One region of the Arthrobacter sp. HMSC06H05 genome, then DNA from elsewhere that is predicted to be linked to it. Evidence: riboswitches for the same ligand, from Rfam matches in the RefSeq annotation. Region 1 holds a riboswitch; each other region holds the start of a gene.
What was found. A riboswitch is a leader RNA that binds a small molecule or an ion and turns the genes downstream of it on or off. The one in region 1 is predicted to bind S-adenosylmethionine.
Positions count from the first base shown of each region.

Region 2: another riboswitch for S-adenosylmethionine. It lies ahead of HMPREF3160_RS02270 (LLM class flavin-dependent oxidoreductase); the one in region 1 lies ahead of HMPREF3160_RS07210 (O-acetylhomoserine aminocarboxypropyltransferase/cysteine synthase family protein).
Region 3: another riboswitch for S-adenosylmethionine. It lies ahead of HMPREF3160_RS09850 (acyl-CoA dehydrogenase family protein); the one in region 1 lies ahead of HMPREF3160_RS07210 (O-acetylhomoserine aminocarboxypropyltransferase/cysteine synthase family protein).

Region 1 covers NZ_KV788989.1:16,774-26,410, reverse strand. The annotation lists gene HMPREF3160_RS07215 (homoserine O-acetyltransferase MetX) at 1-714, opposite strand, end outside; gene HMPREF3160_RS07210 (O-acetylhomoserine aminocarboxypropyltransferase/cysteine synthase family protein) at 780-2,111, opposite strand; SAM riboswitch class IV at 2,200-2,315, opposite strand; gene HMPREF3160_RS07205 (VOC family protein) at 2,451-3,092, shown strand; gene HMPREF3160_RS07200 (CPBP family intramembrane glutamic endopeptidase) at 3,135-3,962, opposite strand; gene HMPREF3160_RS07195 (phosphotransferase family protein) at 3,993-4,901, shown strand; gene HMPREF3160_RS07190 (hypothetical protein) at 4,956-5,147, opposite strand; gene tpx (thiol peroxidase) at 5,298-5,792, opposite strand; gene HMPREF3160_RS07180 (ribokinase) at 5,946-6,839, opposite strand; gene gatB (Asp-tRNA(Asn)/Glu-tRNA(Gln) amidotransferase subunit GatB) at 7,050-8,543, opposite strand; gene gatA (Asp-tRNA(Asn)/Glu-tRNA(Gln) amidotransferase subunit GatA) at 8,546-9,637, opposite strand, start outside.
Region 2 covers NZ_KV788974.1:111,848-121,484, reverse strand. The annotation lists gene HMPREF3160_RS02295 (M20 metallopeptidase family protein) at 1-206, shown strand, start outside; gene HMPREF3160_RS02290 (HpcH/HpaI aldolase/citrate lyase family protein) at 247-1,188, opposite strand; gene HMPREF3160_RS02285 (amino acid permease) at 1,198-2,655, opposite strand; gene acs (acetate--CoA ligase) at 2,842-4,884, opposite strand; SAM riboswitch class I at 4,893-4,990, opposite strand; gene HMPREF3160_RS02275 (hypothetical protein) at 5,049-5,321, shown strand; SAM riboswitch class I at 5,327-5,440, shown strand; gene HMPREF3160_RS02270 (LLM class flavin-dependent oxidoreductase) at 5,471-6,901, shown strand; gene purL (phosphoribosylformylglycinamidine synthase subunit PurL) at 7,085-9,391, opposite strand; gene purQ (phosphoribosylformylglycinamidine synthase subunit PurQ) at 9,388-9,637, opposite strand, start outside.
Region 3 covers NZ_KV788983.1:1,920-11,556, forward strand. The annotation lists gene HMPREF3160_RS05095 (amidohydrolase family protein) at 1-765, opposite strand, end outside; gene HMPREF3160_RS05100 (SDR family NAD(P)-dependent oxidoreductase) at 936-1,865, opposite strand; gene HMPREF3160_RS05105 (MarR family winged helix-turn-helix transcriptional regulator) at 2,123-2,650, shown strand; SAM riboswitch class I at 2,810-2,896, shown strand; gene HMPREF3160_RS09850 (acyl-CoA dehydrogenase family protein) at 2,906-4,375, shown strand; gene HMPREF3160_RS05115 (LLM class flavin-dependent oxidoreductase) at 4,365-5,798, shown strand; gene HMPREF3160_RS05120 (CynX/NimT family MFS transporter) at 5,955-7,322, shown strand; gene HMPREF3160_RS10005 (hypothetical protein) at 7,360-7,722, opposite strand; gene HMPREF3160_RS05130 (hypothetical protein) at 7,807-8,472, opposite strand; gene HMPREF3160_RS05135 (ATP-dependent RNA helicase) at 8,554-9,637, opposite strand, start outside.

The DNA.
Region 1 (9,637 bases):
GCCACGCTGCGGGCCGGCACCGTTGCCGTGGCTGTAATAGTCTCCGCCGTGGAATTGTGGGTCGAGCCGGATCGCCTCAGTTTGGATCTGCGCGAACGCGATCTGTTCGGCCGATGATTCAGCGGTCGCGGCGATCACTGCGCATTTGGTGACGTGTTGCGGATAGCTCACGGCCCATTCGAGCGCACGTGCCCCGCCCATCGAGCCGCCAACAACGGCGTGCCACGCCTCAATGTTGAGTGCGTGCATGAGGCGCAGTTCAAGCTCGACCATGTCGCGGATCGTCACGAATGGGAAACGCGAACCATAGGGTTGCCCGTCCTCGGCCAGCGAGGCCGGGCCGATCGTGCCTGAGCACCCGCCCAAGGCTGCCGGAACCACTGCGCAATACGTGGTGGTGTCCACCGGCTTACCCGGGCCTACGACCTCGCGCCACCAACCAGGTTGCGGTGCGTCCGCATCGGTCACTGCCGCATCGTTAGCCGGCGCATCTTTAGCCGGCGTTCCGTCGGCTGCGTGGGTGTCGCCGGTCAGCGCGTGCAAAACGAGGACCGCATTACTGCGCTCAGCGTTGAGCTCGCCGAAAACCTCGTACGCGATATGGGTTTGGGGAAGGTGCCCGCCTGTCTCTAGATCCAGCGGGCCCAGCGGGAGGATCTTCACATCGCTCTCGGGAGCGTTGTGTTGTGAGTGTTCTCGTACATCCAACGTCATAACGCTGCTTTCGCTTCGTGAGTTTCTATCGCTTCCGTTGCCACATGCCAATGTCCCGGCGCTAGTTAGGCGCGGGCGGCGTGGAAGGCGTCGAAACCCTTCTGCAGGTCGGCGATGATGTCATCCACGTGTTCAAGGCCCACTGAGAGGCGTACTGTGCCTGGGCCCACGCCGGCGGCTCGCTTCTCTTCCGGAGACAGCTGGGAGTGGGTTGTGGATGATGGATGCGCCACGAGCGAGCGGACGTCACCGAGGTTGGCTACAAGCGAGTGCAGCTCGAGCGCGTCCACGAAGGCGCGGGCCGCTTCCTCGTTGTCTTCAGCTCCCTTGATCTCGAAGGAGACGATCGCGCCCACCCCTTCGGGTGCGTAGTGGCGGCCACGCTCATACCACGGGCAGGATTCCAAGCCGGCATAGATGGTCGCGGAGACGTCATCGCGCGCTTCGAGCCATTGAGCGACCTTCTGCGCGTTCTCGATGTGCCTCTCAACACGCAGAGAGAGCGTTTCGAGGCCTTGGGCGATCAGGAAGGAGTTCATTGGGGAGATCGCAGCGCCGGTGTCACGCAACAACTGCACGCGGATCTTCAGGATGTAGGAGAGGTTCGCACCCAGTGGCGAGCCAACACCCATATCGCGGCCGTAAACGATGCCGTGATAGGACTCATCCGGCTGGTTGAAACCCGGGAAACGCTCCGGGTGTTGGGTGTAGTCGAAGTTTCCTGAGTCAATAATGACCCCGCCCATCGCGGTTCCGTGGCCGCACAGGTACTTGGTTGCGGAGTGAACCACGACGTCGGCGCCCCATTCGATCGGGCGCAGCGAGTACGGGGTTGCCAGCGTGTTGTCAATGATGAGCGGTACGCCTGCCTCATCGTGTGCAATCGCGGCGATGTTTTCGATGTCGAACACGTCTTGGCGCGGGTTACCGATGGTCTCGCCGAAGAAGGCCTTGGTGTTCGGCTTGATTGCCCCGCGCCATGCATCCAGGTCGTCTGGATCTTCCACGAACGTGACCTCGACACCGAGCTTAGGCAGAGTGTGCTTGAAGAGGTTCTGCGTCCCGCCATAGAGGGATGGCGATGCGACGATGTGATCGCCGGCTTCCGCAACATTGAGGATCGCATAGCTCGTAGCCGCCATTCCGGAGGCGACGAACAGCGCACCGACGCCGCCTTCGAGGCTTGCCATGCGGTTCTCGATGACTTCGGTGGTCGGGTTACCTAAGCGCGTATAGATAGGCCCCAGCTCGCTCAGCGCAAAGCGGTTGGCAGCAGCCTCGGTGTCAGGGAAAACATACGCGTTGGTCAGGTGGATCGGTAACGCTTGCGAACCCGTGGTCGGGTCTGGAGTCTGGCCGGCGTGGATCTGACGAGTTTCGAACTTTTGTTGCGACATATACAGTGCACCCCTTGATTCATAGGAGGGGCTTGCCCGCATACACCGGTTGATTTGACGTAACGTCCGCCCGGATACGGGCGGGCAGAGCCCGCGCTTGCCACAGCGGCATTCCCGTGTGACCAGGTCCTCACCCGGGGCACCCCGCCGCGGACGGAGGGTTGCCGGCCAGCAAACCGGGGTTTTGCACTGGCACTCATGACCTTGGCAATTAGCCTACAACACGCCAACCCACTGGCACCACATAACGCCCACCACACCCGGTTTGATCCACAGGCCGGACTTCAACTTAGGTAAACCTAAGTAGAGATGTGGCTCACACAGTGTCAGATTTAACCCATGAAGCTCGATCACGTTTCTTACGCTTGCGGGCCAGAAGGCCTCATCACCACCGCAGACCGTATCGCCGATCAGCTCGGGCTCCGGTACGTCAAAGGAGGCGTGCACCCACGCTTCGGAACACGCAACGTGTTCTTCCCCCTCCACAACCACCAGTACCTCGAAGTCGTTGAGGTACTAGACCACCCGGCCACTCTCCAGCAGCCGTTCAGGAAGGCAGTACGCGCCCGAAGCGAGATGGGTGGCGGATGGATGGGCTGGGTCGTCTCAGTAGAGGACCTCACACCTATCGAGGAGCGCCTGCAACGCGGCGCGGTCCCCGGTTCGCGTAAGTTCCCCGACGGGCGAGAGCTCACGTGGCGCCAGATCGGCATCAACGGGCTCATCGCAGACCCTCAGCTTCCCTACTTCCTCCGCTGGGACGAGAGCTTCGAGGACCTGCACCCATCCCGGGCTGAAGAGCCACACGGTGAAATCGTGGAACTCACGATCTCCGGTAACCGCGAACGCATCGACGAATGGCTCGGCCACCCAGGTGAAGACTTCAAGGGCGAGGTCACATTCAACTTCACCTCCCCCTCCGGGATGCCGGGCCTGCAGTCAGTCACGTTGAAGACCCCGAAGGGCCTCGTAACCCTCTAACAGCGTTGGCCCGGCGGCGGCTGACAGGGCCGACGGCGCGGGCTAGCTACCGTACCCGAACCATGCCGCGAGCAGCGGGTAGCCCACAAACGCGACCGCATCGAGTAAGAAGTGCGCCCAGATGAGCGGCATGATGCGGCGTTTGTGCAGGTAGTAGAGCCCAAAGATCACGCCCATCGCTACGTTGCCGATGAACGGCCCGATGCCTTGGTAGAGGTGGTAGGAGCCACGCACTACGGCGCAGAAGATGATGATCGCGGCGGGCGTCCATTTCAGTGTTGCGAGCCGCTCATGCAGGTAGGCGAGCACCACGATCTCTTCAAGCAGCCCGTTCTTGAGTGCGGCCAACAGCAACACGGGTACGCTCCACCACGCGTCCGGAAGGCCCGAGGTCGTGATAGCAGTCGTGACACCGAGCGCCCTGCCCGCTGCATATACCGCGAGGGTTCCTACGCCGATGAGCACGAAGAATGCGAAACCCACTGCGGCGTCGCTACCGCATCGTTGACCGTCGATGCCCCACCTACGCCAAGGCTTATTGCCCGGCCAGCGTGAAACAAGGTAGATCACGAGCGCTACCGGGGCAAGCGCAAAGAAGATGCCGGCAAGCTGATACAGCAGATCAATCCACTCACGCGTGCTAGTTGAGGTGTTGAGGGCCGCGGTCCCGGAGGAGATGGGGCCGCGCGTGATGGTGTCGAGCAAGTCGATGAGCGCATACACCCCGGATTTGCCCAAAGAGAGCGCTAGGACGATGCCGATCTCCCACCCCAGGGCCTTTCGCGAGGGCGCCCCCAGCTCGCCCAGGCCGGGCGTCTTCGCTGAGCCGTCACCGTCTGGGGTGTGTGCGTGTGGGGATTGGGCACTCATGCATCCGATTATGCTCGGTAGGCTGGATGCATGGCCAGGCAACCCACGAGCGAAGAAGTTGAACGCGCCAACGCTTTATACCCTGCCGCGGATTGGGTTTCTGGCCGGGTTGAGGAATCTGGGAAGTCGAACCTGGTTCTCATCCCGGCAGACCCGGTTCCTGAGGTTGTGTTCCGGATGGCCCGGACTCGTGAGGAGGCGCTCGCCCAAGCCCGCCGTGCCGCGTTAGCGGATGCGCTTGCCCCGCATGTTCCGTGGCTCGTCCCTGAATCCCGCTCCCCGATCGATTCCGCCGGCGGGATCATCCAACGTTTCATCCCCGGTGCCGCCCACCCGCTACACCAAGGCGACCCTGCAGCGTTGGGGCGGACTATTACCGACCTGCAGGCGGTTCCGTTGAGCGCCTACGAAGGCCTGGTTGGCGCGCCCTGGGAGGCAGAACCTCAATGGACCCAGGCCCGCGCCGATGCTGCGATCGATGCGCTTGAGCCCGATGTGCGGGCAAGTGCCGCTACCGTGTTAGCTACTCTGGGTGAGATGGAGCAAGCCATGGGATCCGCGGTGGGCCAAGGCGCCGCTCTTCGCGGTTCACTCCGGCGTGGTTTAGTGCATGGGGACTTAGCGGGCCGGAATATGCACTGGCGTGATGGCGAGCTGATCGGGATCCTCGACTGGGACAAAGCATCCTTGTGGGACCCGGCGATCAATCTGGCGCATCTATCGCTGTGGCACGGCCAAGACGTGATCGACCCGTCAGCCCCGGATGAGTTCTTCGCGGCTCGAGCCCACGTGTGGAACGGGTCATTGGCGTTGACTCGCGTGGCTGACGCCGCACTGCGCGGTGGAGTGAAAACCTGGGGCCGGCTTTTGAGGAAAACCCAGCCGCGCATCATGAGGGCCGCTCAAGCCGCACACGTATGCCGCGAGCTGCTCCAGTAATCCCCTCGGCCTCATACTGTTGAGCTCGCTACGGGGCTCATACTGTGGAGCTCGCTAGTTCGAGCGGTAGGTCCGCACGCCCGGTTTCTTTGGCGGTTCAATAGGCCAGAACGCTACAACCGCCCACCAGGATGCGATCATCAACACGACCGTGATACCGATGATGAGGCTCACGTTAGGGACAAAGAAGAGCAGATACGCGACGATCACGGCGCCAAACAGTGCGCCGAAAAATTTGTTGTCCATCGTTGTCGGTGTTCACGTTCATCTCCGGAGATTACTTGCCGCATCCGGCTGAGCTGTTGAAGGCCCGCCCAGTTCTGTTAGATGAGCACTGCTGCGTGGATGCGCGAAACGCCCGGGGTCTGTGACCCCGGGCGCCAGCACGTGTGTGGTTTAGAGGACGTTGAGGACCTCGTCGTACGCTGGTTCCTCACCCACGCTTGGAGTCAGGGAGGAGTAGAGCACGGTGCCGTCCGTGTCGATCACGATGACGCCGCGAGCCATGAGGCCCTTCATTGGCCCGTCTGCGAACTTGATGCCGTAGTCCTCGCCGAAGCTCGAACGGAATGCCGAGGTCGCAACAACGTTGTCGATGCCTTCAGCGCCGCAGAAGCGGCCGAGCGCGAACGGAAGGTCCATGGACACAGTCACAACAACCGTGTTCTCAAGGCCCGCTGCACGCTTATTGAATTCGCGAACGGACTGGGCGCACACCCCGGTATCGATCGACGGGAACACGTTCAACACAACGCGCTTGCCTGCGTAATCCTTGAGGGTTACGTCTTCAAGGTCGGTGTTGACGGTAGTGAACTCTGGGGCGGCCTTACCTACAGCGGGGAGGTCGCCAACCGTGTTGAGGGTCTTACCTTGGAACTCGATAGTAGCCATAGCCTTATCCTTTCAGAGGTGCCCCAGCATTTGGCAAGGGTTTAGCCTCAGGCTTAGCCAACAGCGGACATCAGCGCCACGCTTCCGGCGCTTGCGGACGGGCAGCGTCTGCGGACGGGCAGCCTTTCCGGATGGGCGAGGTCAGCGGTTCTGTCAGCGTACTGGCAACACGCCGTAGGATGCTTGGGCTCCGGGACGGGTCACGGTGTCGGCGGCGTAACGGCTTGCGTAGGAGGCCGCTTCGGTGAGGCTGTCCCCTGCCGCGAGCCGCGCAGCAAGCGCCCCGACATACGCGTCCCCGGCACCGGTGGTGTCAACGGGTTTCACGGTGTGAGCTGGGATCTTGTGTTCGCCGGTCTCGTCCATCACGTGTGAACCGCTTGCGCCCAGGGTCATGACCACCGAACGCACTCCGGCGGCTTTGAGCTCACGGACGATCTCCTTATCGCTCAGCCCCTCAGGGTCGCCGCCGAGCATCTTCAGCGCCCCTGCGCCCTCGTGTTCGTTGACGACCAACGGGTCAGCCCGCAAGATCAGATCAGCCGGGACGTCGATGACGGGTGCGAGGTTGAAAACCACCCGGTCCTCGGCCGCCGCGAAGGCAGCCTGGATTCCCGTGACCGGGATTTCACCCTGCAACACAACCACACCTTCAACAGCGTGGGCGCGTGCCTGCACGGCCCCTGCATCAAGGTGCTGATTAGCGCCGGCGATCACGATGATCGTGTTTTCTGCCCCGTGGTCGACCGTGATGATCGCGGTTCCTGTTGGTTCGTCTTCACGCACGAGCACGTGGCTCAAGTCAACACCATCCGCTGTGAGCAGTTCGTGGGCCTCCCGCGCGGCATCGTCGCTTCCGATGGCAGTGATGAACCGGACGCGGGCGCCAGCTCGCGAGGCCGCGAGCGCTTGGTTTCCGCCCTTGCCACCAGGGGAATGCACGAGTGTACGCCCTAGGAGGGTCTCACCTGGCCCCGGTAGGCGGTGCACGGTAGCGGTGATGTCCAGGTTGGTGGACCCCACAACGGTGACGGTTGGCTTACTCATGCGCGCTCTCCTTGCGTGATGCGCTCTACGTTGCGTGATGCTCGAAACTGCATCGTGTGTGACACTGACGCGGTGTATGAACGGCGCCATGTAGGAACTGGCGCGGTGTATGAAGTGGCAGGCTGTTTAAAGTGGCAGGGCGTTAACCGCTGGTCCCCGCCTCGTGGTGAGGACCAACGGTCACCATCCCGAGACGGGGAGCAAGCGAGGCTAGTTGATCTTCTCGAGGATGATCTCGCGGACTCGGCCTGGATCAGCCTGACCGCGGGTCGCCTTCATGATCGGGCCCATGAGGGCGCCGATGACCTTCTGGTTGCCAGCCTTGATCTTTTCGACCACGTCCGGGTTACCCGCCATCGCTTGTTCGACGGCTTCGGTCAACGCGCCGTCATCAGATACGACGGCCAGTCCACGCTTCTCAACGATCTCGGCCGGGCTGCCTTCACCGTCAGCGACGTGTGTGAGGACCTGGCGGGCGATCTTGTTGTTGATCTTCTTCTCAGCGATGAGGTTTTCGATCTCCACGACGTGAGCCGGGGTGATACCGGTTTCGGTGACGTCCTTCTCCGCTTCGTTAGCGATGCGGGAGATCTCACCCATCCACCATTTACGTGCAGCTGATGCGCTCGCGCCGGCTTTCTCGGTCTCTTCGATCGTGTCGATGAGGCCCGCGTTGACGATGTCGCGGAACTCTTCATCCGAGAAGCCCCACGCCGCCTTGAGGCGGGAACGTTTAGCGGCTGGGAGTTCCGGCAAACGTTCGCGAAGTTCAGCGACCTGGTCGGCGGTCGTGACGATCGGTACGAGGTCTGGCTCTGGGAAGTAGCGGTAGTCATCGGCATCGGACTTCGGACGGCCCGACGATGTCGTGCGGGTGTCTTCGTGCCAGTGGCGGGTCTCCTGGACCACGGTCTCACCGGCATCGAGGATGCCTGCGTGGCGGCACATCTCGTAGCGCACGGCACGTTCGACGGAGCGCAGCGAGTTCACGTTCTTAGTCTCGGAACGGATACCGAATTTCTCGGAGCCGATCGGCATGAGCGAAACGTTCGCATCGCAGCGGACGTTACCGCGCTCCATGCGGGCATCAGAGATATCGAGGGCCTTGACGATGTCACGGATCGCTTCAACATACTTGCGTGCAAGCTCGGGAGCATCAGCGCCTGCACCCGTGATGGGGCGGGTCACGATCTCAACAAGCGGCACACCTGCGCGGTTGTAGTCAACGAGCGAGCTCGATGCACCCTGGATACGCCCCGAGGAACCGCCGACGTGGGTGAGCTTACCCGCGTCCTCTTCCATATGTGCGCGTTCGATCTCGACCCTGTAGACCTTCCCGGAGTCCAGCTCGATGTCGAGGTAGCCGTCGTAAGCGATCGGCTCGTCGTACTGCGAGGTCTGGAAGTTTTTAGGGGTGTCCGGGTAGAAATAGTTCTTGCGGGCAAAACGGCAGTATTCCGCGATGCTGCAGTTCAGTGCCAAACCCAGCAGGATCGCATACTCGACGCCGGCTTTGTTCACCACCGGAAGCACGCCCGGAAGGCCAAGGTCGACCTCGTTGACATTGGTGTTCGGGTCGTCACCGAATTCGTTGGGTGCTGAGGAGAACATCTTGGTTTTAGTGTTCAGCTCAACGTGGACCTCGAAGCCAAGCACTGGCTCATAGCGCGTCAGGGCTTCGTCGAAATCAACAATCTCTGTCATGTTTAGTTAGCCTCCTGAACGCGGGCTGCTACTTCCTCGTTGAGGTTTGGGGCCTGGGCGAGGATCGGGCCGCCGTTGCTTTCTTCAAGTGCGGCCTCAGCGGCTGCAGCGATGCGGTACATGCGTGCGTCCTCATGTGCTGGGACGAGGAACTGCACCCCCACTGGGAGGCCCTCGGAGAGCCCTGACGGGATCGAGATACCAGGGATCCCTGCGAGGTTCGCTGGGATGGTCGCGATGTCGTTGAGGTACATCGCAACCGGGTTATCGATCTTCTCACCGATCTTGAACGCAACGGTCGGCGCGGTTGGGGTCACAAGCACATCGACCTTTTCGAATGCGGCCGCGAAGTCACGCTGGATGAGCGTACGGATCTTCTGCGCTGAACCGTAGTAGGCGTCATAGTAGCCAGCCGAAAGCGCGTAGGTTCCGAGCATGATGCGGCGCTTGACCTCGTCACCGAAGCCCGCCGCGCGGGAGGCACCCATGACGCGTTCGATGGTCACCGGGCCGTCCTCTGGGAGTACGCGCAGGCCGAAGCGGACGCCGTCGTATTTAGCGAGGTTCGAGGAGACCTCGGACGGCATGATGAGGTAGTACGCACCCACCGCGTAGGTGAAGTTCGGGCATTCGATCTCTACGATCTCGGCACCGCGTGCCTCAAGCGTTTTGAGGGTTTCTTCGAAGGAAGCGGTCACGCCGTCTTCGAAACCGTCGCCGCCACGCAGCTGTGCGATCACGCCGACCTTGACGCCGGTGAGGTCGCCTGCCGCGCCTTCTTCAGCGGCCTTGATGAGGCCTTCGGAGCTGCCTTCGAGCGAGGTCGAGTCCTTCGGGTCGTGGCCGCCGATGAGCTCCTGCAGCGCAGCCGCGTCCCACACGGTACGCGCTACAGGGCCGATCTGGTCGAGCGAGGATGCCATCGCGATCGCACCGTAGCGGGAAACGGCACCATAGGTTGGCTTGACGCCCACGGTTCCGGTGACCGCGGATGGCTGACGGATCGATCCACCCGTGTCGGTTCCGAGTGCCAGTGGTGCGAGGTGGCCTGCGACCGCTGCCGCGGAGCCGCCGCCGGAACCACCCGGAATGCG
Region 2 (9,637 bases), on a different contig from region 1:
CCGAAGCCGGTTCAGAAGACTTCTCCGAAGTGCTCCAGCGCGTACCGGGCGCCTACATTTTCCTCGGTGCCGTCCCGGAAGGTGAAGACCCCACGAAAGTTGCGGGCAACCACTCGCCACACGCGATCTTCGACGATCGCGTGCTGGGCCGTAGCGTGCGGCTTTTCGCGGAACTTGCGCTACGCCGCGGGCCTCTCGCACAGTAACGATCAGCCCGCGGCGGCAAGCCCGTAGCGGCTACGCGTGTCAGTAGTGGTAGGTGTCCGATGGCGCAGGGGCCGGGTCGGATGCCTTGCGCCACTGCACGTTGTAGGCCTTCGCAAGGGCGAGGATCTTGTTCGCGCGAGAGAGGCGCGGCAGATCGGAGCCGTTGCGGATCTCTCCGCCGGCTTCCTCGAATTCTGTGAGGAACTCATGTGCCCATGCGACGTCCTCGCTGGAAGGGGAGAGGCCTTCGTTGACGGTTGCGGTCTGTTCTGGAACTAGGCACAGTTTGCCGGTCATACCGAACTCGCTCGTGACCGCGGCGGCTTCGGCGAGTTTGACGCCCGTGGTACCCACGGTCGGGCCGTCGATCGCGCCCGGCAGGCCTGTTGCGCGGGATGCGATCGTGAACTGTGAGCGGGCATAAGCCAACGCCATCGGGCCGTCCCCCATCCCGGTGTCACGGCGGAAGTCACCGATACCGAACGCCAAACGATAGGTCCCCTTCGCCGCGGCGATCGAATCGATGCGCTGCAAACCGCGCGCGGTCTCAACGAGTGCAATCACGGGAATCCCAGGCAAACGGCGTGCGGTCTCATTGACGTGGTCGGTGGATTCGACCATCGCAAGGATCACACCGGCCAAACCACCCTCAGCCACAGGCCCACCCACAGCAGACGGCAACGCGGCAGCTAAAGCCTCAACGTCGTCCTCCCAATACTTGGTCGCATAACCGTTCATACGAACCCACGCGGTGTGGCCGCTAGTCATCCACTCAACCGCGGCTTCACGGGCAGCAACCTTGTCTTTCGGCGCCACCGCATCTTCGATATCCAAAACCACCACATCGGCGGCAGAATCTTCAGCCTCAGCGAAACGGTCAGGATGCGCCGCGTTCGTCAAAAGCCACGAACGCGCAAGGTCTGGGCCGATCTTCTGACCGGCCGCCGTAGGGATCTGTGCAGGGTAAAACGTAGGAGCCATGACCACACGTTACTGACTCTGGCGGCGCTTGAGCCACGTTGTGACAACATATATCACCGAAATCAGGGCGATCCACACGGCACCCGCGATGAGTGAGACGCGCGTGTTCGGGAACCACGCCATCAACACGATCACCAGAACCAGGAAGGAACCCGCGAAGATCGGGGTGATGGGCCACAACGGCACCGGGAACTCAAGCCCTTCCTTAGGCACGCCTTCGCGGCGTAGTTTGATGCGCATCGCGGTGTGGGACAGCAAAACCATGCACCACAGCCACGTGATCGCAAACGCACCGACCGAGGCAACCACGGCGAAAGCGGACTCCGGCATCAGGAAGTTCAACACCACACCCACCGTGAGCGCGCACATCATGAGCAGTGCCGCAGCCCACGGCACGCCCTTGCCCGTGGTCCGGGTGAACGCGCGTGGGGATTGCCCCAGGTGTGCCATCCCGAACAGCATGCGGCCGGCACCGTACGAGTTCGCGTTGATCGCAGAGATCGCGGCCGTGAGCACCACGATATTCAAAATATGTTGCGCCGCCGGGATTCCTAGCGTTGCGAAAATCTGGACGAACGGGGAAGTGTCCGAGCTCATGTGGTTCCACGGAACCAGCGTCATGATCACACCCAAAGCCAGAACATAGAACAGCAGGATGCGGATCGGAACCGAGTTCACGGCGCGCGGGATCGCGGTGTGCGGATCGTTAGCCTCGCCCGCGGTCACGGCGATGGTCTCGATGCCACCGAAGCTGAACACGACCATCGTCAAGCACGCCAGAATACCGACCCAGCCGTTAGGCGCCAAACCGCCGTGATCGAAAAGATTATGCAGACCCGGGGTCGCCTCACCCGGCACGCTCATACCGATAATCAGGATCGCGATGCCGCCGAGGATCATCGCGATTACGGCGCCGACCTTGATGATCGACATCCAGAACTCCATCTCACCGAATACCTTGACATGCCGGGTGTTGATGCCCGCGATGAGCAAAACGACCGCTGCCGCCCAGACCCACTGCGGCGCGTTAGGGAACCATAACCCCATATACACGGACACCGCGGTCACGTCCGCGATCGAGACGACGAGCATGCAGAACACGTACGTCCAGCCGGTCGTGAACCCCAGGTAGCGGCCCAGATAGCGGGTCGCGTAGTCAGAGAACGCGCCAGCAACCGGGTTGCGCACCGCCATCTCACCCAGTGAACGCATCACGATGAACACCGCGGCACCGGCCACGATGTAGGCGAGCAGAACGATGGGTCCGGCTGCCTTGATCGCATCCGCTGACCCATAGAAAAGCCCGGTCCCGATTGCCGAACCCAGCGCCATGAACTGGATGTGGCGCCCGGTCAAGCCTTTATCGAGGGACTCCTTCTCAACCCGGGGCGAGGCGTCGGCGCTGGAACCCGTGCCGCTACTGGAACCCGTGCCGCTGCCGGAAGCCGTGTCTTTGCTAGAACGCATGCATCGAGACTAGGACGATGCGTGACCCAATGCACATTCGCGATAAGGCTTGGGCGAGCCGGCCGCCTAAGCCTGGACGAACTGACTTCAAATCAACTCAAAGTACGCATTTTCTCTTGCGGGCACGGCCTCCCGCCGTAGCCGCCGGTCAGTTCTCCGGTGGGTACGGCCTAGCTACGGATACAGCTAGCCGCGGGCGGCAGCGAGCACGTCCGGGATGCATTCTTCGTTGCGCAGGCTCGTTGTGTCGCCGAGCTGTTCGCCGGTGTAGGCCTGGGTGAGGATGCGGCGCATGATCTTGCCGGAGCGGGTTTTCGGTACGTCGGGGACAAGGATGATGCGGGCCGGTTTTGCGATGGGCCCGATTTCCTTGGTCACGGTGGCGCGTAGCCGTTGCGCGAACTCGGCGACGGCCTCATCGCTCGCGTCAGCGCCAAGCAGGGACTGGTCGCCGGGGACCACGAACGCGATCGCGGCGTGCCCGGTCTTCGCATCCGGTACCGGGCACACGCCGGCTTCGACAACACCCGGGTCGGTCACGAGCGCGGACTCGATCTCGATGGTCGAGAGCCTGTGGCCTGAAATGTTGATGACGTCATCGGTGCGGCCGAGGATCCAGGTGTCGCCGTCGACATCCACTTTCGCGCCGTCGCCTGCGCTGAACCAACCGTATGTGGCGTAGGCCTTCCAGTAAGAGGTGTACCAGCGTTCCGGGTTGCCCCACACGGTGCGCGCCATCGAGGGCGGGAACTGGGTGAGCACGATGTTGCCTTGGGTTCCAGCCGGTGTCGGGTTGCCCTCGTCGTCGACAACCGCGGTCGCTACCCCTGGCATGTCGCGGCCTACGCTGCCGGGCTTGACGGTGGTTGCGCCGGGTAGGGGAGTGAGTATGGTGGAGCCAGTTTCTGACTGCCACCAGGTATCGACCATGCTGATGCCGCGCTCGGGTTCCCCGGTTTCAGGGTTGGCGGGCTGGTAGGTGTCGCGGCCGATCTGTTCGCGTAGCCACCGTGCTGCTTCAGGGTTGACAGCTTCACCTACGGTTCCGCCGAGGCGGATGCTGGAGAGATCGTATTCGGCTGGGATCCCTTCCGGGAACCAGCCCATGAGCGAACGCACGAGCGTTGGCGCGGTGTAGTAGGAGGTCACACCATAACGCTGGATGACTTCGAAGTGCCGGCCCGGGTGCGGGGCGTTCGGCACGCCTTCATAGATGACTTGGGTCGCGCCGGCCCCGAGCGGCCCATAGATCTCGTAGGTGTGGGCGGTGACCCACGCGAGATCTGCAGTGCACCAATGCACGTCGCCCGCGCGTTGAGCTGGGTCCGGGTGGGCGAAAATCTGGTTATAGGTCGCTACAGCACCGGTGAGGTAGCCGCCGGTCGTGTGCACCAGGCCCTTCGGTTTCCCGGTGGTCCCGGAGGTGTACATGATGAACAGCGGATTTTCCGCATCGAACGCTTCCGGTGTGTGCTGCCGGGGCTGGCGGGGCACAATCTGGTCCCACCAGATGTCACGGCCTTCGGTCCACGGGATGTCTCGCTGGCCGGTGCGGTCGATCACGAGCACATGCTCGAGCTGGTTCTCCCCGGATGCGGCCTCGTCCGCGATGTCCTTGACGGGCACGGCCTTGCCGCGGCGGTACTGGCCGTCGCTGGTGACCAGCAGCTTGGCGCGGGTGTCTTCAACCCGGAAACGCAACGCTTCTGCGCTGACCCCGCCGAAAACAAGCGAGTGGATCGCGCCGATGCGTGCGCAAGCCAGCGTGATGATGATCGTCTCAACGAGCACCGGAAGATAGATCACGACGCGATCGCCGCGGGTGATGCCCAGTTCCGTGAGCGCGTGGGCGGCCTGCGAGACTTCCTCGGTGAGTTCGCGGTAGGTCACGGTGCGACGGTCGCCGGGTTCACCTTCGAAGTAGAGCGCTACTTTGTCCCCGTTGCCCGCCGCTACGTGGCGGTCTGCGCAGTTGACAGCGGCGTTGAGCGTGCCTCCCGCGAACCAGGTTTGCTGCAGACCTTCCTGAGTTTCAGGGTTAGGCGGGGTTAGCGTGTGCACCGTATCCCACGGGGTCTCCCACGTGAGCTGCCCGGCCTGTTTGGCCCAGTACGCGCTGTGCTCTTCATCGCTAAGCAGCGCGTCATCGCTAGGCTGCGCGCTGCTGAGGTTTGCGTTGCTGAGCTGAGCCTGGGCGGCCTGGTGCGCGGGTGCGGACGTTGCGGTCATGCGTTGTCACTCCATCGATCCTGGCGTGAGCACCATGCCCGGTAAAAACCCGGGGTGGTTGCTGCGGCGTCGTAGAGCCAGATCTCTCAGCCGCTCTGGATGGTTGTGCTGTCCATAGTGGGTGACGAATGCGGTTGCACGCAAATCGGGTCAGCGTGTGTGTCATGTTGCTCAACACGGCTGGCGAAGCAAAGGCGTCCGATGCGGCGGGCGATCACCCCACCCATGATCCCGTTGATGATCAGCGCGATGATATCGACGGTAAAGAACACTTCTGGCCGCGCAAATTCCACGTCGCTGTAGCCCTTTCACCTGCAGAAACCCGTGTTATGGCTTGGGGTAATACTTTCGCAAGTGTAGCCGCCGATGCGTGCCGTCATTCTTTGTCATCGGTCACGAGCGATTTGCGTGATGCCCATGGTGTGCCTCTATGCTGAATCCGTATCCATCCAGAGCGGCCGAGAGATCTGGCTCGTTGACGCCGCAGCAACCATCCTGAAGGGTTCCGTAGCAGGAATCGTGAGGGAAAGGTGCTCCCGCCAGAAGACGATGGCGCAGCGTTTGAGGGCTGCGGGAAAGGGTTAACATGTCGTCTGAAAAACCGATTCTTCTCAACGCCTTCGCGATGAACACGATTGGCCACCAGTCCCCGGGTTTGTGGAAGCATCCGGAAGATACCTCGCGGGATTACAACAAGCTCTCGCACTGGGTTGAGCTCGCCAGGATCCTGGAAGAGGGCCGTTTCTCCGCCCTGTTTTTGGCCGATGTGATGGGTGTGTATGACGCGTATGCGAACTCCCCGGAAACGGCGTTGCGTTCCGGTGCGCAGATCCCGTTGGCTGATCCGGCGGTGATCGTGGCGGGGATGGCTGCAGCGACGAAGAACCTCGGTTTCGGTGTCACTGCGGGCACTGCGTATGAGCATCCGGTGGGGCTCGCGCGCCGCATGGCGACCCTGGATCACATCACGGGCGGGCGAGTCGGCTGGAACGTTGTGACCGGCTACCTCGAGTCCGCGGCGAAGAACTTTGGCCAGACCAGCCAGATGGAGCACGACGAACGCTACGATCACGCGGATGAATACCTCGAGGTCGTGTATAAGCTGCTCGAGGGTTCGTGGGAGGACGACGCGGTTGTAGCTGACCGCGAATCCGGCTTGTTCGTTGACCCGGCTAAGGTGCACCCGATTGAACACGAAGGCACGTGGTTCAACGTTCCAGGCATTGCGATCACGGAGCCTTCCCGCCAACGCACCCCGGTGATCTTCCAGGCCGGCGCGTCCTCGCGCGGTATGGCTTTCGCGGGGAAGCACGCTGAGGCTGTGTTCGTTTCGCAGGCAACCAAGGAAGGCCTCGCGAAGACCGTGAAGAAGATTCGTGAAGCAACCGTGGCGGAGGGCCGTAACGCTGATGACGTCAAGATTTTCGCGATGATCACCCCGGTTGTGGGTAAGACGAACGAGGAAGCGTGGGAGAAGTTCCGCGAATACCAGTCTTATGCCGATGAGCAGGGCGCGTTGGCGTTGCTCGCAGGCTGGACGGGCATCGACTTGTCCGAATACCCGCTGGATGCGGTGATCGGTGAAGACGTGGAGTCCAACGCGATCCAGTCCGCGGTGAACATGTTCCAGGCGGCTTCAGGTGATTCTGATAAGCCGTGGAACGTGGGCCAGTTGGCGCGCTACATCGGCGTGGGTGGTTTCGGTCCGGTTGCCGTGGGTACCGGCCGCGAAGTCGCCGAACAGTTCCACGAATGGGTGCGTGACACCGGGGTGGATGGCTTCAACGTCGCCTACGCGGTCAAGCCTGGCACGTTCCGTGACGTCGTGGACTACGTGATTCCAGAACTCGAAGCGCTCGGCGTGTACCCGAGCGCTGAGGAAGCCGCCGACGCCACGGTTGCGTGGGATGCCGACCGCCCAGTGGAAGACCAGACGGGTTCCTCCTTGCGCCACGCACTGTTTGGTCGCGGCGACCGGTTGCCGGAAAACCATCCGGGCGCGGCTGTCCGCCGCTAGGTTGCCACGCTGGCGGGCAGGAGACAGCGCCCGCCAGCCAGGGTAGGCCGTACAATTCACGGCCGCGAATACGACATGGCTGTGGGCGCCAGGATGAACCTGGCGCCCACAGCCATGTCATATTTTTGACGGTGCCTGCTAACGGTGTGCTGTAGCCGTACGGCACACCGCTAGCAACGGGAGTTAGCCGAAGTGGCGTTGCATGGTTGTGCCCCAGCCTTCGCGGATTTCGTCGAGGGTAGCGGAGAACTCGCCTTGAACTTCGATCGCGTTCGAGGAAGCGTCCACGACACCCAGGCGGACGTGGGCGAAGCCGCGTGCCGCGGCCATCGCGGTGAAACGTTCCTCCTCGGAACGCGGCAGGCACACCAGCGCGCGGGCCTGCGATTCAGAGAACAGAGTGGTGAAAGCGTCAATGCCGTCACGCTGCTTGAGTTCATCCAGGTTCACGCGCACGCCGACGCCGTAGCGCATCGACATCTCGACCAGCCCGGCTGCGAGGCCGCCTTCGGAAAGGTCGTGGGCGGCATCGAACATGCCGTCGCGGGAACCGGAAACCAGAAGCTGGCCCAGGGTGCGTTCCGCATCGAGGTCGACCTTCGGCGGGACACCGCCGAGGTGGTCACGCATCGCGGCGAACTCGGAGCCATCCAGCTCATCGCGGGTCACACCAAGCAAATAGACAGCGTTGCCGTCGTGCTCTTCACGCCAACCCGAAACCGTGCGCGCGGTGACGTCATCGAAGCGACCCATCACGCCCACAACCGGGGTCGGGTGGATCGGGGTCTCGCCGGTCTGGTTGTAGAGCGAAACGTTACCGCCGGTCACCGGAACCTGGAGTGCAAGGCACGCATCCGAAAGCCCCTCGATCGCCTGGACCAGCTGCCACATCACATTCGGGTCCTCAGGGGAACCGAAGTTCAAGCAGTCAGTCACAGCCATCGGGGTAGCGCCGGAGGTCGCGACGTTGCGGTACGCCTCGGCCAACGCCAGCTGCGCGCCAGCGTAGGGGTCGAGGTAGGCGTAACGGCCGTTCGCATCCGTCGCGAAACCGACACCCATGCCGGTGTTTTCATCAACGCGGATCACGCCGGCGTCGTCAGGGGAAGCCAACGCTGTGTTGCCTCCAACGTTGGAATCGAACTGCTGGGTGACCCACGTCTTATCGCACAGGTTAGGCCGCGCCATGAGCTCCAGCATCGCCTGCTTGAGGTCCTCGCCCTGCTCCGGCAGGTTCTTAGCGGCCTCGGAGCCGCGGAACGAGTCAGCCTGCAACGCATCCTGGTAGTCAGGGCGGGCGTATGGGCGGTCGTATTCAGGTCCCTCTTCAGCGGCGGTCTGCGGATCGATGTCCACAATGACCTCGCCGTTCCACGTGATGATCAGGCGCGGATCCTCGGTGATCTCACCGATCCAGGAGTATTCGACACCGTAGTGCTCCAGGACCTTCTCGAACGCCTCAGCGTTCTCAGGGGTTACCACGGCCATCATGCGTTCCTGAGATTCGGACATCAGGATCTCGGACGGGTTGAGGCTCGGATCACGCAACAGCACGTCCCTGAGCTTAACGTTCATGCCCACGCCACCGTTGGAGGCGAGCTCGCTGGTCGCGCACGAAATACCTGCCGCGCCGAGGTCCTGGATCGCCACAACAAGCTCGTCACGGAATAAGTCGAGGCAGCATTCGATCAGGACCTTCTCAGCGAACGGGTCACCCACCTGGACCGCTGGGCGCTTGGATGGCTTGTCTTCCTCGAAGGACGCCGAAGCCAGAACGGAGGTTCCGCCGATGCCGTCGCCGCCGGTGCGCGCACCGAACAGGACCACACGGTTGCCTTCGCCTTTCGCGTTGGCGAGGTGGATGTCCTCGTGACGCATCACGCCCACAGCGAGTGCGTTGACGAGCGGATTGCCCTGATAGACGGGATCAAACACGGTTTCGCCGCCGATGTTCGGCAGACCAAGCGAGTTACCGTAGCCGCCGATGCCCGCGACAGCCCCGTGCACCACGCGGGCAGTGTCCGGATGATCGATCGCGCCGAAACGCAGCGGGTCCATGACCGCTACAGGGCGGGCACCCATCGAGATGATGTCGCGGACGATACCGCCGATGCCGGTTGCGGCACCCTGATACGGCTCAACATAGGAAGGTGAGTTGTGGGATTCGATCTTGAACGTCACAGCCCAGCCGTCACCGAGGTCGGTCACGCCAGCGTTCTGGCCCATACCAACCAGAGTGTGCTTCTTCATCTCATCGTCAACCTTCTTACCGAAGGAGCGGAGGTGAATCTTGGAGGACTTATAGGAGGCGTGCTCGGACCACATCACGGAATAGATCGCGAGCTCGGAATCCGTGGGGCGGCGGCCCAGGATCTTCTTGATGTCCTCGTATTCGTTTTCCTTCAGCCCCAGTTCAGCCCACGGCTGCTCAACGTCTGGGGTGGATTCGGCATCAGCGACGGTATCAAGGGTGAAATCTTGGGTGGTCACTTGGCGTCCTCCACAAAGTTGCTGATCAAGGAAGTGAACACGGTCAGGCCGTCACGGCCGCGGCCATCGTCTGGTCCGAAGCCCAGCTCGACTGCGTGCTCTGGGTGAGGCATCAGACCAACCACGTTGCCGGCCTCGTTCGTGATGCCGGCGATGCCGCGGCGGGAACCGTTCGGGTTCCAGCCCTCGTAACGGAACACCACGCGGCCCTCGGCTTCGAGCATGTCGAGGGTCGCCTCGTCTGCG
Region 3 (9,637 bases), on a different contig from region 1:
AAGCTCCGCGAAGGCGGCCAGCCACTTGTCCGGGGTGATCAGCGGGAAGTCGGTTCCGAAGAGCACCTTGCGAGCCAGCACGTTGTTCGACTGGCGGACCAGGGACTCCGGGAAGTACTTCGGGGACCAGCCGGAGAGGTCGATGTGCACGTTGGCTTTGTGGGTCGCGATCGAGTTCGCCTCGTCCTGCCAGGGCACCGATGGGTGGGCCATGATGATCTGCAGGTCCGGGAAGTCGGCGGCGACGTCGTCCAGCAGCAGCGGGTTGGAGTACTTCAGTTTGATGCCGCGCCCGCCGGGCAGGCCGGCGCCCATACCGTTCTGTCCGGTGTGGGAAACGATCGGCAGCCCCAGCTCCTGGAGCCGCTCCCAGAGCGGGTAGTACTCGCGGTCCGAGGGGTCGAACCCCTGCACGGACGGGTGGAATTTGAAGCCGCGCACTCCGAGCTGCTCGGCCTGGCGGGTGGCCTCGGCCAACGCGTCCGCCCCGGTGCGGGGATCCACGGAGCCGAATGGGATGAGGACGTCGTTGTTCCGGGCGCAGCCGGCCACGAGGTCATCGATGGAGTTCGGCTTGTGGCCGAACTGGGTGCGCGCGTCCACGGTGAAGACGACGGCGGCCATCCGGCGCTGCCGGTAGGTCTCCGCGATGGTGTCCACGCTCGGGGTCCGTTCCGCGGACTTGAAGTACTTCGCGGAGGCCTCGAAGAAGTCTTCCGGCAGCGCCTTGTGGCCGCACGAGTCCACCTCGAGGTGCACGTGCATGTCCACGGCCTCGATGGCCGAGGCGTCCACGCCCAGCTCGTAGCGGACTGGGGCGGGGCCGGGAGCAGGGGTTGAGGCGGGAGCAGGGATCGAGGCAGGGGCGCCGCTGTCGTTCCCGTGCGCAGCCCCCTGCGGGGCCGTGTCCTGGGTTCCGGTCATGGTGCTTGTCCTTAGTTCTTCTGCTCTGGTTCGAGCTCGGCTGGCAGCGGAGGCATCTTCTCGCCGACCTCTTGGCGGTTGGCCTTGACCAGCTCGGCGCCCTGGGTCTGCATGGTGGCGTAGTCCCAGCCGCCCTCGTGGTACTCGGTGGCCACTGGCTCTGGGTGGGACCAGACCTGCAGGCGATCGCCGCCGACGCCGATGGCCTGGCCGGTGATGCCCTCGGCCTCCGGGGAGGAAAGGAAAGCGATGAGGCCGGCGACGTCGTCGGCGGTTCCGAAGCCGAGGTCGTGGCGGAAGAAGGATGGCATGGCCTCGCCGCGCTCGTCCGCTTCGACGGCCTTCTGGAAGTAAGGGACGGTCTTGGTCATGGCGGTGGCCGCAACTGGGATGACGGCGTTGACCATGACTCCGGCGCGCTTCATCTCCAGGGCCCAGGTGCGGACCATGCCTACGATGCCCGCCTTAGCTGCGGCGTAGTTGGTCTGGCCGAAGTTGCCTCGCTGGCCGGTTGGCGATCCAATGCAGACGATGCGGCCGGCCACGCCGTTCTCCTTGAAGTAGGCATAGGCGGCGCGGACGCAGGTGAAGGTTCCCTTGAGGTGGACGTTGATGACCAGGTCGAAGTCTTCGTCGGACATCTTCAGCAACGACTTGTCCCGCAGGATCCCGGCGTTGTTCACCAGGATGTCCAGGCCGCCGAAGGTGTCCACGGCGGTCTTGACCAGCTGGTCGGCGGCCTCGCTGGTGCCGACAGGGACCACTGCGGCGACGGCCTTGCCGCCGGCTTCGGTGATGGAGGCGACAGCGGCGTCCGCGGTCTCCTGGTTGACGTCGTTGATGACCACGGAGGCTCCCTGGCGGGCGAGCTCCTGGGCGTAGGCGAGGCCCAGGCCTGCGCCCGAGCCGGTGACGATGGCTACCTTGCCGTCGAGGGACATGGGGTTCTCCTTCGGTGGTGACGTTCTAGATGTCGGTTCTGTTCAGAGAGCCTGCGTGCCGCCTCGCGGCGGATACTCTCGGATGGTCCAGGTGTGGCGTTCACCACACAAGAACCATGACAGTACATATAATTGAAATTGTCAATTATTTTTCGAGGCTTGCATTTCGAGTACGATCCTCTGCAAGGGACAAGCCTCTATATGGGCAAGATCAGCCGGATCACGTCCTCAACTACACGGACCAAGGAAACAGGCACATGACGACCACCCAGGACACCTCCGGAGCCGCAGTGAACCCGGCCGAGGCCGCCCAGCGCTTCCCCGCCCCCTCCACAGCGCTTGCGGCCGAGCGCATGGCGGAGTTCACGTCGTCAGAGCTCGCCGGCCAGGTCCAGTTCCTGGCGGCCCGGCTGCGCAGCATCGGCCACAGCCACGCCAACCGCGTCCTGCAGGAGGAGATGGGATTGAAGGTCCGCCAGTACTCCGTGCTGGCCCTGGCCGCCGCGGACGTGAACCCGTCCCAGCGCGAACTCGGCGACTTCCTGAGCCTGGACCCGAGCCAGATAGTGAACCTGGTGGACTTCCTGGAGAAGCGGGGATGGGTCGAGCGCCAGGTGGATCCGCGCGATCGTCGCTCCCGGATCGTCATCGCCACACCGCAGGGGCAGGATGCCTACCGGAGGGCACGCGCGCTGACCATGGCCTCCGACGACGTGGTGCTCGCCGCGCTCAGCTCCGACGAGCGGCACGAGCTGAGCCGGCTGCTGGAGAAAGTCGCCTTCTGACCTCTGCTTGCTGAGCCCCGCTAAAGCCTTACGAAACGCCCCCCGCGGGCCTGCATCTAAGCAGGCACGCAGGGGCGTTTCTTGTTGACGTTTTGTGACGCGCGCCGCCCGTCGGGCTGTTGACAGTGCCCTGCCGGCACGTATAAAAATGGTGCTTGTAACCCATCCAGAGCGACTGAGAGACCTGGCTCGTTGAAGTCGCAGCAACCGGTTTATGCACGGTGCTCCCGCCAGGAACGATGGAAAGGAATAACTGTGTCATCGTTGTCCACGCACACCCCTGTCCACCCTGCAGCAGCCGCCGATGCGGAAGCCAGCACCGCTGTTTCCTCGGCTGACTTGAGCTTCGCCGAAGGGCTACGTTACGTCACCACGCAGGACGCGCCGGTCACCCCGTGGGAGGCCGGCCACACGCCAAGCCTGGCAGAGTTGCGTGAGCATTTCGGCCCGATCTTTGACCGCATCGCGAGTGGGGCTTCTGAGCGGGAGGCGCATCGTGTTCTGCCGTTCGTTGAGATCGCCGAGCTCAACTGCGCCGGATTCACCGTGCTTCGCGTGCCTACCGAGTACGGCGGCCCGGGCGTGAGCTTCACCGACTGGGTGCAGCTGCTGATCGATCTGGCGGCGGCTGACCCGAACATCGCGCATCAATACCGTTCCCACGCGGGTTTCGTGGAGACGCTGCGGTACCAGGATGAGCAGACCCGCCAGTATTGGTATGCGAAGGTTTTGGCGGGCGATGTTGTGGGTAACGCATCCACGGAGATCGGCGGGAATGCGTTGAATACGCTCAACACCACGTTGGCTGTGCAGGCGGACGGCACTGGGGTGCTCAACGGCGCTAAGTATTACTGCACTGGCACCGCGTACGCGACACATACCCGGGTTTCGGCCACGCTGCTTGATGCGGATGGAACACCGACCGAGGGTCGACAGTTCGCTGTCGTTTCCACGCGGGCTCCGGGCGTTGAGCTTGAGGATGACTGGAACGGTTTCGGTCAGAGCCTCACCGGTACGGGAACCACGCGTTTCACCGATGTGAAAGTTGCGCCCGAGCACATTCTAAACCGCGTTCCCGGCAGTGCCGAGGCGCAGTTTGAGGCGCCGCTGTTCCAGATTGTTTTGCTCGCCGTGCTGGCCGGTATTGCTCGCAACGTTGTGAACGATGCGGCGGCTGGCGTGCGCCGGCGGACCCGCTCCTTCAATACCGGATTGGGTGTTCCGCACTCTGAGGACCCGCAGATTCTGGGGGTTGTGGGCCGGCTTTCGGCGCAGGCTTTCGTAGTGGAGTCGGCGGTGGTTGAGGCTGCGCGGCGGCTCGAAGCCGCCGAGGGCGTGCTTTCGCTCGAAGGCGAGGACGCTGGCACCGGCGATGGCAACGGTGACGCCGATACTGGCGCCGCCGCTACTGGCAACACTGACGCTGGCACCGGCGCCGCTACTGACACAGCGCAGCGCTTGCTGACTGAGGCGGAGCTTGCTGTTGAGCGCGCGCACGTGACTGTGCCCGGCATCGTGACCAGTATTTGCTCTGACCTGTTCCTCACGGGTGGCGCATCGAACACGTCGCGGGAGAAGAACCTGGACCGGCACTGGCGCAATGCGCAGACGGTCGCGACGCATAACCCGATTGTGTTCCGTGAGCGGATCATCGGCGACTACCTGGTCAACGGCACCGTCCCGGAGGGTCTCAACGCGATCGGTGAGGTGCGCCGTGCTTCTTAACGCGTTTGAGATGGCCACGCCGGTGCATCAGTCCCCTGGTTTGTGGCGGCATCCGGAATCCCGGGCAGCGGATTTTGACCAGTTGAGCTACTGGACCGGCCTGGCGCAAACCTTGGACAAAGGCGGTTTCACGGCCCTCTTCCTGGCCGATGTGCTGGGGACCTATGACGTGTACGGCGGCAGCGACGCGGTCTCGCATGAGCGCGGCGTTCAAGTTCCGTTGCTGGATCCTTTCGCTGCGGTGTCTGCGATGGCTGCGGTCACCCGTAGGCTCGGTTTCGGGTTGACGGCGTCGTGCACGTATGAGGACCCGTTCCTCTTGGCGCGCCGGTTCGCGAGCCTGGATCACCTCACGGGTGGCCGGGTTGGCTGGAACATTGTGACGTCGTATCAGGATTCCGCGGCCCGCAACCTCGGTTTGGAGCGGCAACTGCCCCACGATGAGCGTTATGACCGCGCGGACGAGTACATGGACGTCATGTACAAGCTGTTCGAGGGCAGTTTCGCTCCGGGTTCGGTGCTCAAGGACGCCGATGCGGGTGTTTTCGTGGACCCGGCGGGTGTCCGGAAGGCTGAGCACAAGGGCGAGTATTTCTCTGTCGATGGGGCGTCACTGACGCATCCGGGACCGCAACGCACCCCGTTCTTGTTCCAGGCGGGCGCCTCGGCACGGGGCTTGCGTTTTGGAGCCGAGAACGCTGAGGCCGTGTTCATGATCGGTTCTGAGCCGAGCGTTGTGCGCGGCTATATTGAGCGCTTGCACGAGGCGCTTGAGGTCGCGGGCCGGCCCGCCGATGCGGTGCGCACCTTCGCGATGGTCACCGTCGTGACGGGTGCCGACGACGAGGAGGCGCAACGCCGCTTCGAGTCCTATCAGCAGTACGTGGACGTCGAAGGGGCTCTGGCACTGTTCGCGGGCTGGACCGGCGTTGACTTGGCCGGCCTGGATCCCGATGCACCGCTGGCCGAGGTTGAGACGGACGCGAATCAGTCCGCACTGCGCTCGGTCACCTCCGGCGACACGTCGCGGGAGTGGACCGTGCGGGACATTGCCGCGTTCGTGACGTTGGGTGGCCGTGGCCCCGTGATTGTGGGTGGCCCCGAGAGCGTTGCAGATCAGTTGGAGGCGTGGCAGGCGGCTTCCGGCGTGGATGGCTTCAATGTGTGTAGTGGTGTGCGGCCGGCTGATCTTGAACGTTTCGTTGAATACGTGAGCCCCGTGCTGAGGCGCCGCGGCCTGCTGGCCGAGCCGGGCCTGTTGGCTGATGCCGGCGCTGAAGGCGCCGACGCCGATACCACCGACGATGCGGCGGCAACTGATGCCGTGACGTTGCGTGCCGCGGTGACGGGGCAGGATTGGTTGCCTGAAACACATCGTGGTTCCCGCTTCCGCACTGGCGCTTTGGTGGAAGCTGGCAGCTAAGGGCTTCCCTACCGGCCGCGCATAGCCGGCGGGCGGGTTCCGTGGGATGCCCCACGGAGCCTGCTGCCGCATCGTAATTCTGCAGCCGCGGATTGTGATGACGTGTTGTGACGGTTGCCGGCTTGCGCGGCGCGGAAAGGGCGATAACGTTACGGAATGAGCAACTCGATGCGGGATAGTGCTGCTGGTGAGACTCAGGCCCCTGAGACACCGGGCGTTGCGGCGAGGGCTGTGAGCCCGGCTTTGGCGATCGCAGGTATCTTGTTGATCGCCACGAATCTGCGGATGCCGATGACGAGCGCGAGCCCGCTGTTGCCCCGCATTAAGGAAGACGTGGGGCTTTCGGCGGCGTCGGCGTCGTTTTTGATTTCGTTGCCGCTGCTGTGTTTTGCGGTGTTTTCGCCGATCGTGCCGCGGATCGCGGCGCGTATCGGGTTGGCGCACTCTTTGTTCGGCGCTTTGATTGCGGTCAACGTGGGGATCGTTTTGCGTTCCTGGGTTGGCTCGTTCGGTTTGTGGACCGGCACCGTGTTGATTGGTGTTGGGATCGCGATCATGAACGTGTTGTTGCCGGCGTTGATTAAGCGTGATTTCCCGGATCATGCGGGCACATTGACGGGTGTGTATTCGGCGTTTCAGTCGCTCATGGCCGCGCTTGCGGCGGCGGTCGCTGTCCCGATCGCTGGGTTGCCGGGTTGGGGTTGGCAGGGCGCTCTCGGTTTGACGTTGGGCGCCGGTTTGATTGGTATGGCGGTGTTCGCTCCGCAGGTTCGTGCCGACCATGTGATGCGGCGAACAAAGATCCTGGACCGCCAAGCAGCTGACGCCGCGGCCGCTGGCGAAATGTCCGGCGCTGAAGCCCCCGATGCGGTGGCCTCCCCCGCTACCCCGGCGTCCGCATCGTCCCCCGCCCCTGCACCTGCGTCCGAGACAGCGCCGCCGGCGCGTCCGCGGAGTTTGTTGCGTTCCCCGTTGGCGTGGGTGATTACGGCGTTTATGGGTTTTCAGTCGACGCTGTTTTATTCGATTTTGGCGTGGTGGCCGGCTATTGAGATGTCGTCGGGGATTTCTGAGGAGAGCGCCGGTTTCCATATTGCGGTGATTCAGGCGTCCGGTATTGTGGGTTCGCTTGTTGCGGGCTGGTTGATGAGGCGCGACGTGGTGGGGCCTACTGTTGGTGTGGCGGTTTCCACGGTGATTGTGGTGCTTGCGGGGACCATGCTGGCTCCACAGTTGGCGTTGCTGTGGGCGCTGTTGATAGGTACTGCCCAGGGCGGGTTGTTCACCGTCGCGTTGACGTTGTTTGGGGCGCGGGCGCGTACGCCGATGTCAGCTGCACGGCTTTCGGGTATGGCGCAGACGTTCGGTTATGTGATTGCGGCGTCTGTTCCGCCGGTTTTGGGTGTGGTGCGTGAAGCAACGGGTTCGTGGACGGCCTCGTTGTGGATCCTGCTGGGAATCGCGGTGATCACGTTGGTTTCGGGGCTGATTTCAGCCAAACCGCGGTATGTGGAGGAACATTAGCCTCGTTCTGTTGAAGCGCACGGTTCGTCGCGGAGCACTAGCCTCGTTTTTCGCGGTTTTCGCGGGCCCGTTGGGCCCGTTCGCGCGCTTCGATCGCGTCGAGTTCGGCGTCAGTGAGTTCAGATGAACGGTTGACGCCGGAGCCTTTGCCGAGGTCGTCCGGGTTGTCTTTAGCGACCATCATGAGCAGGGAGATCACCAGCAGGCCCGCGACGAACGCGATGAGGAAGAACGTTGCACCGATCTGAAGGTTGAGGCCGTTGCGGGTTCCGCCTGCACCGGCGAATGCGGAGATGACGCCGGCGACGATACCGAAGGTCAGCGACAGCGCGAGTGCAGGTTTGACGCTTTGCTTCCAGCCGGACTGCTTCGAGCCAGACGTGGATGGCTTGTTGGCCACGGATTCTCCTTTACGCGGGTTTCGTGCGAGGTCTGTGTACAGGTTTGTGTGCGGTGCGTTCTGGTGTTGTTGTGTGTTTTCAGTCTAGTTGCCGCGGCGTTGGTCTTGCATGTAGCCGATCGCGGAAATCAGCAGGTGTACGGCGATGAGCGCGGTGATCATGGAGGCCATACCGAAGACGCCGTGGGCGTCGCTGGTGGTCATGAACACCATGATGATGCCGCCGATAACTCCGAGGCCACCGGAGATGGTGGTGTCTTTGCTGGGGCGGCCGGTTTCGCGGGTTGTGAGCCCACCGTAGAGTTCTGATGCTCCGCCGATGGTGTAGCCGAACGCTACAGCGAGTGCCATGCCTGTGGCGTCGCGCATGATGACCGCGAGGACACCAGCGATGGCCCACGCGAGGACCGCGGAAGTGACGGCGGTACGGTAGCTGGGTGCCAGGGAGAGCCGCATGATGGGCCAGTAGAAGAGCGCACTGGCGAGGAAGAGGACGGCGAAGGCTGCGCTGATCGCGCCGACGGTTGGGGTGGTGTTGAAGAAGACGCCGACGAGTGCGAAGAGCGCGCTGACGATGCCCCGGTAGAGCATCGGTTTGGCGAGGACTCGTTTATAGTCCGCCGTGGTTGCTTCTGTGCGGGTGTTGCTGGCGCTGCTGTTGTTGGCGCTGGCCTTGCTGGCACTGTTCGCGTTGCGGCCGTTCTTCGCGCGGTTACTGCTGGCACCGCTGTTGCTGGCGCTGTCCACCATGTGGTTTGTTCCCCTTGTTTTTCGGGTGTGTGGGTGCGGGTGGGCACCAACTTTCAAGTTTATCTGATGCCGATTGTGTGCTTATTTCTGGCGGAGTTTGCGGTTGGTGAGGTGGGTCGGTTGGGCTGTGAGTGGGTCTTCCGGCCAGGGGTGTTTGGGATATCGGCCGCGCATTTCCGCTCGGACGTCGGCGTATGGGCCGGTAAAGAAGGAGTGCAGGTCCGAGGTAACCGCGAGAGGCCTGCCTGCCGGTGAGAGCAGGTGGAAGAGGACGGGCGCGCGGCCGTCTGCAAGGCGTGGTGTTTCAGTCCAGCCGAAGGTTTCTTGGAGCTTCGCGGCGACCACCGGTTGTGGAGGCTCTGCCTGCCTCTGCGCCGTGCTGGTCTCTTCTGCGCTGCTCTCTTCTGTGCTGGCCCCGTCCCCGCTTGCTTCATCCTTCTTGCCTCTCTGTTCGCCACCCCTCGGTTCGCCGCCGTTACTGCCAGTATCTTCGATCCCGTATTCGGTGGCGTCCGGGTACTTGATTGCGGCGGTGTTCCCGGAAGGGAGGGGCATCCGGGCGGGCGCGAGTTCGTCGAGGTTCGCGGCTTCTGGCCATGGGAGGAGCCGGCGGAGTGGTTCGGTGAGGTCGATGCTGTTGAGGCTTGCGCCGTGTGCGACGTCGTTGAGTTCTGGGCCGAGCCATTCAGTGACGGTCGCGGCTAGGTGGTGTTCGTCCATCGCTGGCCATGGGTCGCCGATGTGGTGGTGGAGGAACGCGAGCCTGTTGCGTAACGCAGTGGCGGTGCTGTTGAAGGTGAGCGCGTTGAGGCCCTGGGTTGCGAGGTGTTCAGCGAGCGCTTCCGCTGCTTGGGTGGGATTGGGTTTGGTGGGGGTTGCGCGTAGTTCGATCACGCCGATCGCTTCGATGTTGCGTGCGCTGATGGTGCCTTTGGGTGTGATGGTGATGCGGGTTGTGGTTCCGGCGAGGTTCCCGGCGGCGTCGGTGGCTTCGTCGAGGGTGAGGGGTGCGGCTGCACGGATGATGGCGCCGGTTCCGGCGGCGGCGTTCCCGTGTGCTCGGGTGACGTCGGCGATCGCGAGCCATTCGGGGCGTCCGAGCGTGGCGTCCGGTGGAAGTGCGGCACGGGTGCCGGAGGCGAGGAGGTAGATCCCCTCCCCCATG